DNA from 2 places in the Streptomyces sp. NPDC001781 genome. Region 2 is predicted to be linked to the other one. Evidence: riboswitches for the same ligand, from Rfam matches in the RefSeq annotation. Region 2 holds a riboswitch; the other holds the start of a gene.
The links. A riboswitch is a leader RNA that binds a small molecule or an ion and turns the genes downstream of it on or off. The one in region 2 is predicted to bind cobalamin.
Positions count from the first base shown of each region.

Region 1: it holds a riboswitch for cobalamin, as region 2 does, so the genes downstream of both, ACWCV3_RS18935 (cobalamin biosynthesis protein) here and ACWCV3_RS28160 (ribonucleoside-diphosphate reductase subunit alpha) in region 2, are expected to answer to the same signal.

Region 1 is NZ_JBSFFI010000019.1:66,965-71,780, forward strand. Features, by position in the region: gene ACWCV3_RS18930 (cobyric acid synthase) at 1-717, opposite strand, end outside; gene ACWCV3_RS18935 (cobalamin biosynthesis protein) at 714-1,655, opposite strand; cobalamin riboswitch at 1,755-1,893, opposite strand; gene ACWCV3_RS18940 (hypothetical protein) at 2,093-2,314, opposite strand; gene ACWCV3_RS18945 (anion permease) at 2,342-3,598, opposite strand; gene ACWCV3_RS18950 (GH25 family lysozyme) at 3,740-4,507, opposite strand; gene ACWCV3_RS18955 (class II aldolase/adducin family protein) at 4,677-4,816, shown strand, end outside.
Region 2 is NZ_JBSFFI010000055.1:3,902-8,717, reverse strand. Features, by position in the region: gene ACWCV3_RS28165 (ribonucleotide-diphosphate reductase subunit beta) at 1-516, opposite strand, end outside; gene ACWCV3_RS28160 (ribonucleoside-diphosphate reductase subunit alpha) at 516-2,897, opposite strand; cobalamin riboswitch at 3,023-3,148, opposite strand; gene ACWCV3_RS28155 (GNAT family N-acetyltransferase) at 3,561-4,082, opposite strand; gene mctP (monocarboxylate uptake permease MctP) at 4,152-4,816, opposite strand, start outside.

The sequences.
Region 1 (4,816 bases), on a different contig from region 2:
GAGCCCGTCCTCCTCGTCGATGCCGAGCCCGTGCCGGAACGGCAGCACCCCGTAGGTGTGCCGTCCGGTGAGGTCGCGCAGCATGCCCAGGCCCGGCTCCAGCAGCGTCACGTCGCCCCGGAACTTGTTCACCAGGAACCCGGCCACCAGTGCCTGGTCCTCGGGGGAGAGCAGGGCCACGGTGCCGAAGAAGGAGGCGAAGACGCCGCCCCGGTCGATGTCGCCGACCACGAGGACGGGCAGCCCGGCGCCCCGCGCGACGCCCATGTTGACGATGTCGGTGCGCCGCAGGTTGATCTCGGCGGGCGAACCCGCGCCCTCACAGATCACCGCGTCGTACGTGCCCCGCAGCTCCTCGAGGCACTCCAGCACCGTGCCCAGCAGGGCCTGCTGACGCCCGCCGTGGTAGCCGCGCGCGCTCAGCTCGCCCACCGGCCTGCCCAGCAGCACCACCTGGCTGCTGCGCTCGCCGCCGGGCTTGAGCAGCACCGGGTTCATCAGCGCGGTCGGCTCCACGCGGCACGCCTGTGCCTGCATGGCCTGCGCCCGCCCGATCTCCGCGCCCTCACGGGTAACGAACGAGTTGAGGGACATGTTCTGCCCCTTGAACGGCGCCACCTTGACGCCCTGCCGGACCAGCCACCGGCAGATCCCGGCCGTCACGACGCTCTTTCCCGCGTCGGACGTCGTCCCCGCCACCAGCAGACCACCGCTCACCTGCCCCGCCCCCTTCCGATGAGGCGCCCGGCGACGGTGACGCCGAGCGCGAGCAGACCGACCCGGCGGGAGAGCCGTACGGCCCGCCCGATGTCGGCGACCCCGACCGGCCGCCCGGTGCCGTTGAGCACGGGCCGGTGCTCGGTCCGGCCGCCGTAGGAGAGGGTGCCGCCCAGCCGGACGCCGAGCGCGCCCGCGAACGAGGCCTCCACCGGGCCCGCGTTGGGGCTCGGATGCCGGTGCGCGTCCGAGCGCCAGGCCCGTACCGCCCCGCGCGGGTCGTCCCCGGCGAGCACGGCGAGTACGGCGGTGAGCCGGGCGCCGGGCCAGCCGGCCACGTCGTCCAGCCGGGCGGAGGCCCAGCCGAAGCGGCGCAGCCGGGGCGACTTGTGCCCGACCATCGCGTCCAGCGTGTTCACGGCCCGGAAGCCCAGCAGACCCGGCACCCCGGCCACCGCACCCCACACCAGGGCGCCCACCACCGCGTCGGAGGTGTTCTCCGCGACGGACTCCACCACGGCGCGCGCGACCGCGTCGGCGTCCAGCGCCTGGGGGTCCCGGCCGCACAGGTGCGGCAGCCGGGCACGCGCGGCCGCCAGGTCGCCGCGCTCCAGGGCGCTGCCGACGGCGCCCGCCTCACGGGCGAGCGAAGTGCCGCCGACGACGGCCCAGGTGGCGGTGGCCGTCAGCGCGGCGGACGCGGTGAAGGAGGAGCGTACGGCGTGTGCCGCCACCACGCCGAGCGCGGTGGCGCCTCCCGCGCACACCAGGGTGTGCAGCGCGCCCCAGCCGCGGTGGTCGTGCCACAGCGCGCGCTCCAGCCGCCCGGCGGCCCGCCCGAAGGCGGCGACGGGGTGCATGTGCGGGGGATCGCCCAGGAGGAGATCACCGAGGAGGCCTGCGGCGGCACCGTACGCGTACGAGCGATCGGCGCCCATCGGCTAACTCGCCGTGGGCTTGCCGGTGTTCCTTGAGCGGGTTCTCGGGCGGCGGCCGGGCATCACGGTAGTCCTCACTCAGGGTGTCCACGCCCTGGTTCGACGAGACCGGCGACGAGAGTTCCTGGCTCCCGGGGACTTCTCCCCGGTGACAGTGGCGGGACCGCGCCGGATTCACACCGGCTTCCTCTGCTGTCGCCGTACATGGCCCGCGAAGTCCACCACGTGCCCGGAAGGGCCGTCAACCTGCCTGTGACCTGCGGGAGAAGAGTGTGTGGAGCCCCACACGGGCACCGATGGGAACAGCACAGGGGCCCCCGCGCGGCAGATGCCGTGCGGGGGCCCCTCCGGAAACGGGTGCTGTGGCGTCTCTCCTCCGGATCAGGCCGGGTGAGGGAGCGGACCCCGTGAGCCCGGCGTGATCCGAACCAGAGGCCCTAGGCGACGATCAGGTAGAAGCCGTAGGCCACCGCCGCCGCGCAGGCGGCGAAGCAGGCGTAGGCGCCGGTCACCGCGAGCGGGGCGGAGCCGCCGGCCGCCACCGCGCGCTCGCGGCGGGCCAGCCCGCTGATGCCCAGGGTGAACAGGCCCACCAGGGCCACCGTGACCACGAGGCTGACGCCGAAGACGGAGCCGAGGGCCGCCCAGTCGATCTTCATGGGGATGTTCCTCCAGTTGCCGGGTGGTCAGACCCGGGCCGACGGCGCGGTGGTGGCGGGAGTGGGCGCGGACTCGGCGCCGGCGGCCGGGATGCCGGCCGCCGGGTCGTCCGCGACGATGCCCACGGGGGGCGGGGTGACCATGGCCATCGCGGTGGTCACCACGCCGGCCGGCTCGGTGTACTCCTCGGCGACGTGCGTGTGGTCGATGACCTCGCGGCGGGAGATCTTCCAGATGGCGAAGCTGGAGCCGATCAGGAAGACCGCGACGAGCCCGGTGCCCCAGTCGCCCAGGCCGGTCACGGCCTCGGCGCCCGCGCCGACCAGCGCGGCGGCCGGCAGGGTCAGCGCCCAGGCGACGAACATCCGGCTCGCGGTGGACCAGCGGACCACCCCGCCCTTGCGGCCCAGGCCCGCGCCCATCACCGAGCCGGAGACGACATGGGTGGTGGAGAGGGAGAAGCCGAGGTGGGAGGAGGCCAGGATCGCGGTCGCGGCGCTGGTCTGCGCGGCGAAGCCCTGACGGGGCTCCAGGTCGGTCAGGCCCTTGCCCATGGTGCGGATGATGCGCCAGCCGCCGATGTAGGTGCCGAGCGCGATGGCCAGACCGGCGGAGAGGATCACCCAGGTGGGAGGGTTGGAACCGGGGGAGAGGGCGCCGCCAGCGATGAGCGCGAGCGTGATGATGCCCATGGTCTTCTGCGCGTCGTTGGTGCCGTGCGCCAGGGAGACCAGGCCGGCCGAGGCGATCTGGCCGGCGCGGTAGCCCTTGCGGGTCGCGGCGGCACTGTCGCCGTCCCGGCCGATGCCGTAGGAGAGGCGGGTGGCGGCCATCGTGGCGAGGCCCGCCACGATCGGCGCCGCCACCGCCGGGAGCAGCACCTTGGTGACCAGCACGTCGCCGTGGACGGCGCCGAAGCCGGCCGAGGCGACGGTGGCACCGACGAGGCCGCCCATCAGGGCGTGCGAGGAGCTGGAGGGCAGGCCCACCAGCCAGGTCAGCAGGTTCCAGAGGATCGCGCCGGTCAGGGCCGCGAAGATGACCTCGGGGCGGATGCCGGTCTCGTCGACGAGCCCCTTGGAGATCGTGTTGGCGACCTCCACCGAGAGGAAAGCGCCCACCAGGTTGAGCACGGCGGACATGGCCACCGCGACCTTGGGCTTGAGAGCACCGGTCGAGATGGTGGTGGCCATCGCGTTGGCGGTGTCGTGGAAACCGTTCGTGAAATCGAACGCGAGTGCGGTTATCACCACTATCGCGAGGATCAGCGAGAAGCTTTCCATTTACCCAGGCAATCGTTCGAAGTCGTTGGCTGGATGAACGTAGGGAACCTGGGTGAACGGAAGGTGAACTGGGACGGGCGCCTTGGTGCCGGAAGCGGCGCCCCGGGTTCCGGGTGCTGCCGGCGGCCTCGTGGGGGCCGGTCAGCGCCCGCGCGCGAAGGCCCGCAGCCGGGTCGGGGAGCCGCCGAAGAGATCCTGGTCACCCGGCAGCCTGCCCTTGGTGCCGTGCTGCCAGAACGTCCAGTAGCGCCAGCCGCCCGGCAGCCTGCCCGGGCCCGAGGAGCCGTGGCCCGCGATCCACAGCGGGTGGTCGGCGGAGAAGGCGCGGCTGTCTCCGGTGCAGGCGGCCCACCAGTTGGCGGTGGTGTAGATGACCGGACGGCGGCCGGTCTCCCGGCGCACCTCGTCGCTGAAGGACCTGATCCAGCGCACCATCCGCGTCCGGCTCAGCCCGTAGCACTTGTGGTGCCTGCCGTACGGGTTGTACTCGATGTCCAGTGCGGGAGGCAGCGTCACCCCGTCCGCCCGCCAGCCGCCGCCGTGCCGGACGAAGTACGCGGCCTGCGCGGCGCCGGAGGAACGGTTCGGCAGGGCGAAGTGGTACGCGCCCCGGACCAGGCCGGCCCGGCGGGCGCCGTTGTACTGGCCGGTGAAATAGGGGTTGCGGTAGGTCGTGGACTCGGTCGCCTTGACGTACGCGAACCGGGCGCCCCTGGCGCGGGCCGCGTACCAGTCGACGCGCCTCTGGTGCGAGGAGACGTCGTGACCCTCGGGCTGGGTCCGGCGCGGCTCCGGCTTCGCGGCCGGCGGGGCGTGGGCGGCGGTGAGGGCCCCGGTCAGGGTGAGGCCCGAGAGGGCCGCCGCGAGGACACCCGCAGGGCGGCGGAATGATGAACGGTCACGGGCCATGCGGTCCCCCGGCGAGACGTGGTCCAGCGGCAAGAGGGATCAGTGAAAGCCGCACGCACGTCAGAAGTGTGACTATTTCTGGTGTTTCTGGTCGGTTTAGCTCGTTCGGCGGCGCGTGGAGGGGGCCGAAGCGGGCACACGCCCGGCCGGCTCCTGGCAGGATCACGGCATGGCGGAACAGCGGCGGGAAGCGGACGGCGACGAGGCGCGGGCCTGGGAGGAACTGGTGGCCGCGGCCCGGCGGACCGTGACCGATGGGCTGGTCGTCGGCACCTCCGGCAACGTCTCCGTACGGGTGGGCGACACCGT
Region 2 (4,816 bases):
GAAGCAGATCAGGTTCAGCAGGAACTTGCGGCGGTCCGCCCTGGTCTCCAGCCGGTCCAGCTTGTCGACCGAGTCGATCCACTTGAAGCAGAACCCGGCCTTCTCGCGGATGGAGGGGATGTTCTCCACCGCCGCGAAGGCGGCCGCGCGGTCCTCCGGATCGGGCAGGTAGGTGTCGAGCAGCGTCAGGTAGAACTGGACGTGCACGGCCTCCTCGAAGAGCTGCCGGCTCAGGTAGAGCCGCGCCTCGGGCGAGTTGATGTGCTTGTACAGCGTCAGCACCAGGTTGTTCGCCACGATCGAGTCACCCGTGGCGAAGAACGCCACCAGGCGGCCGATCAGGTGCTGCTCCTCGGGGGAGAGCTTCGCGAGGTCGGCGACGTCCGAGTGGAGGTCGACCTCCTCGACGGTCCAGGTGTTCTTGATCGCGTCCCGGTAGCGCTCGTAGAAGTCCGGGTAGCGCATGGGGCGGAGAGTCAGCTCGAAGCCGGGGTCGAGCAGGTTCTTCTCGGTCATCACTGGCAGGCCTCGCAGGACTCGGGGTTTTCCAGGGAGCAGGCGACGGCGTCCGGATCGGCCGCCTGCTGGACGGGGATGGTCTTGGTCTCCTGGGCGCGGCCGGCCGCACGGGCGATCCGGGTCGCCGGGCGCGAACGCAGGTAGTACGTGGTCTTCAGACCCGACTTCCACGCGTAGGAGTACATCGAGGAGAGCTTGCCGATGGTCGGCGTCTCCAGGAACAGGTTCAGCGACTGCGCCTGGTCGAGGAACGGGGTGCGGGCGGCGGCCATGTCGATCAGACCGCGCTGCGGGATCTCCCACGCCGTGCGGTACAGCTTGCGCACGTCCTCGGGAATCCAGGCGAAGCCCTGCACCGAGCCGTTGGCCTCGCGCAGCTCCTCGCGGGTGCGGGCGTCCCACACGCCGAGGTTCTTCAGCTCCTGCACGAGGTACGCGTTGACCTGGAGGAACTCGCCCGACAGCGTCTCGCGCTTGAACAGGTTGGACACCTGCGGCTCGATGCACTCGTACACGCCCGCGATGGAGGCGATGGTGGCCGTCGGCGCGATCGCCAGCAGCAGCGAGTTGCGCATGCCGACCTCGGCGATCCGGGAGCGCAGCGCGGCCCAGCGCTCCGGCCAGGTCAGCTCGACACCGTAGTGGTCGGGGTGCAGCACGCCCCGCGCGGTACGGGTCTGCTCCCAGGCGGGGAGCGGGCCGTTGCGCTCGGCGAGGTCGGCGGACGCCTCGTAGGAGGCCAGCATGATGCGCTCGGCGATCCGCGTGGACAGCGCCTTCGCCTCGGGGGAGTCGAAGGGGATGCGCAGCTTGAAGAAGACGTCCTGGAGGCCCATCGCGCCGAGGCCCACCGGGCGCCACTTGGCGTTGGAGCGGCCCGCCTGCTCGGTCGGGTAGAAGTTGATGTCCACGACCCGGTCGAGGAAGGTCACGGCGGTGCGGACGGTCTCGTCCAGCCGCTCCCAGTCCAGGTCGCCGTCCGCCACGAAGGCGCCCAGGTTCACCGAGCCGAGGTTGCAGACCGCGGTCTCCCCGTCGTCGGTGACCTCCAGGATCTCCGTGCACAGGTTGGAGGAGTGGACCACGTTGCCCGGCAGCGCCGTCTGGTTGGCGGTGCGGTTGGCGGCGTCCTTGAAGGTCATCCACCCGTTGCCGGTCTGCGCGAGGGTGCGCATCATGCGGCCGTACAGCTCGCGGGCCGGCATGGACTTCTTCGCCAGGCCCGCCTCCTCGGCCTTGCGGTAGGCCGCGTCGAACTCCGGGCCCCACAGGTCGACCAGCCCGGGCACGTCCGCCGGGGAGAACAGCGACCAGGACTCGTCGGCGTTGACCCGGCGCATGAACTCGTCCGGGATCCAGTGCGCGAGGTTCAGGTTGTGCGTACGGCGCGCGTCCTCGCCGGTGTTGTCGCGCAGCTCCAGGAATTCCTCGATGTCGGAGTGCCAGGTCTCCAGGTACACCGCCGCCGCGCCCTTGCGCCGTCCGCCCTGGTTCACCGCGGCCACCGAGGCGTCCAGCGTCTTCAGGAACGGCACGATGCCGTTGGAGTGCCCGTTGGTGCCCCGGATCAGCGAACCCCGGCTGCGGATACGGGAGTAGGACAGGCCGATGCCGCCGGCGTGCTTGGAGAGGCGGGCGACCTGGTGGTAGCGGTCGTAGATCGAGTCCAGCTCGTCCAGCGGGGAGTCCAGCAGGTAGCAGGACGACATCTGGGGGTGCCGGGTACCGGAGTTGAACAGGGTGGGGGAGGAGGGCAGGTAGTCCAGGCGGCTCATCAGACCGTAGAGCGCGGCCACTTCGTCCACGGCGGGGGCGCCGTCGTTCTCGGCCAGGCCGCTCGCCACGCGCAGCATGAAGTGCTGGGGGGTCTCGATCACCCTGCGGGTGATGGGGTGGCGCAGCAGGTAGCGGCTGTACAGGGTGCGCAGGCCGAAGTAGCCGAAGCGGTCGTCGGCGCCGGTGTCGATGAGGGCGTCCAGCCGGGCGGCGTGCAGCGCCACGAAGCCGGCGGTGCGGTCGGCGACCAGGCCCTCGCGATGCCCCACGGTCACCGACTCGGTGAAGCACGTCACGCCCTGCGAGGCGGCCTCGGCGCGGATGGAGAGCGTGAGCAGCCGGGCGGCCAGCCGGGAGTACGCGGGGTCCTCCGAGATCAGACCGGCGGCGGCCTCGGTGGCCAGCTCGCGCAGCTCCGCCTCGTCGGCGCGTGCCGAGCGGCCGCGCAGCGCGGCGGCCGCGACCCGGCCGGGGTCCGCGTCGGGGAGGTCGGCGGTCAGCTCGGTCAGGGTCCGCAGCAGCGCGGCACCGGGACCGTCGTTCTCCACAGGGGCCTCGGTCGCCGGGGTGGCTGAAGCCGGATCGGCAGGCGCGATGGTCACGTGGGGCTCTCCCTCGCTGGGCACGGGGCCTGGCGGAGGGTAGGAGGGGGCCACGAGCGCACACGGCGTCGCGTCCACCGGCCCACTCCACGAGGCCCGGACGTCTTCGAGCACCCGGACCGGACGGCCGGGCGCCGCTGTCGGCAGGTCCTCGGACTGACGCTGGCATGCACGAAGCACGCGAGTACACCGTTGCGGGACAGTTCCGGATTCGCACCGGATTCCCCTGCGGCGACAGCGAGCATGAGCATACATCTAGTGCCGCCCTGTCACGTCACCCCCAGATGTTGTGTCTGTTGTGTGTCGCGGCGGCTTCAGAGGGTGTTCTCTTGAGGTGATCGCTTCCGGTTCGGAATATGGCCCTGCCGCCGGATTCATCGCCTGATCGAGCGGTCCGCTGCGAACGCGTGATCGTGTGCCGCGTCTGTGTCCACGATTGCCGATCGTGAAGCTCGTGACGTGGGTTCGACCTCTGCCGACGCCAGGGCGGGCGCGGGCACTCGAGCTGACCTCGCGCGCCTGCGACGAGGCTGCGACATGGTGCGGCCTCGAAGCGTTCGACAAGGGCGCGCAGCGCGGTCAGCGGCCCCGGTTCCACCCCCGGAAGCAGGACGCGAACGGCGGTGTCGCCGCCAGTGACACCCGTTGTGCAAACGCGCCGCCTCAGCGGCGCGTGGTCGACAGGGTCAACTCGTAGGTGAGCAGACCGAGGTCCAGGACGCCCGGCAGGGGATTCCAGTCGCGGTGCGGGGTGCGGTGGAAACCGAGGCGTTCGTAGACGCGGTGGGCGGCGTGCATCGAGGACTGGGTGGAGAGGACGAGGCCGTGACAGCCCGCCAGGGCCCGTGCCCGGTCCACGCAGGTCCGTACGAGGGCCTCCCCGGCTCCCTGGCCCCGGCCGGTCCGGGCGACCGCCAGCATCCGGATCTCGGCCTCGCCCGGGCCCGCGATGTCGGCCATGGGGCCGCCGGCCGGGACGAAGGTGACCCCGCCCAGCAGGACGCCGCCGCGCACGGCCACCAGGATCTCCGCGTGCGCCGCCCGCCGAGCCACGTCCCGCAGCTCGCCCAGATACGCGTCGTCCTCCCCGAAGTCCAGCAGTCCGTCCTGGAGGTACGCCTGCGCGGTGATCTCGCCCAGGGCGGTGTACTCGGCCGGAGCGGCGGGTCTGACGACGAGGTCCATGCCCGGCAGTATGCACGACTGAGGGCCGCCGCAGCTCTGGCATCACGGCGGCCCTTGGGGCGGTGACTTCTAGTGGCTGGTGCCCGCTGTCGCCGGGGGGAGTTCGACCTCCACGCCGGGGTCGCCGGCGTCGGCCGTGTAGTCGGCCGGGGTGGTCTCGTCGACGCCGTCGGGGGCCTTGAGGGCCTTGAGGACGAAGGTGAGGACCACGGTGACGACGACGTTCAGGACGAAGGCCGTCAGGCCGATGTAGCCGATCTCGCCGATGCCGGGGATCTCCTTGGCGGAGCCGCCGAAGTGCTTCTGGGTGGGGGAGGCGACGCCGTAGGCGGCGAAGGTGCCGTAGACCATGCCGACCGCCCAGCCGGCCAGCAGGGCCCAGCGGTGGAACCAGCGGGTGAACAGGCCGCCGACCAGGGCGGGGAAGGTCTGGAGGATCCAGATGCCGCCCAGGAGCTGGAAGTTGATGGCCACGGTCTTGTCCATGGTGAGGACGAAGACCAGCGCGCCCACCTTCACCAGCAGCGAGACCAGCTTGGAGACCCGGGTCTCCTGCTCGGGCGTCGCGTCCGGCTTGATGAAGTCCTTGTAGATGTTGCGGGTGAACAGGTTCGCGGCCGCGATCGACATGATCGCCGCCGGGACGAGGGCGCCGATGCCGATCGCCGCGAAGGCCACGCCCGCGAACCAGTCGGGGAACATGTCCTCGAACAACTGCGGGATGGCGAGCTGTC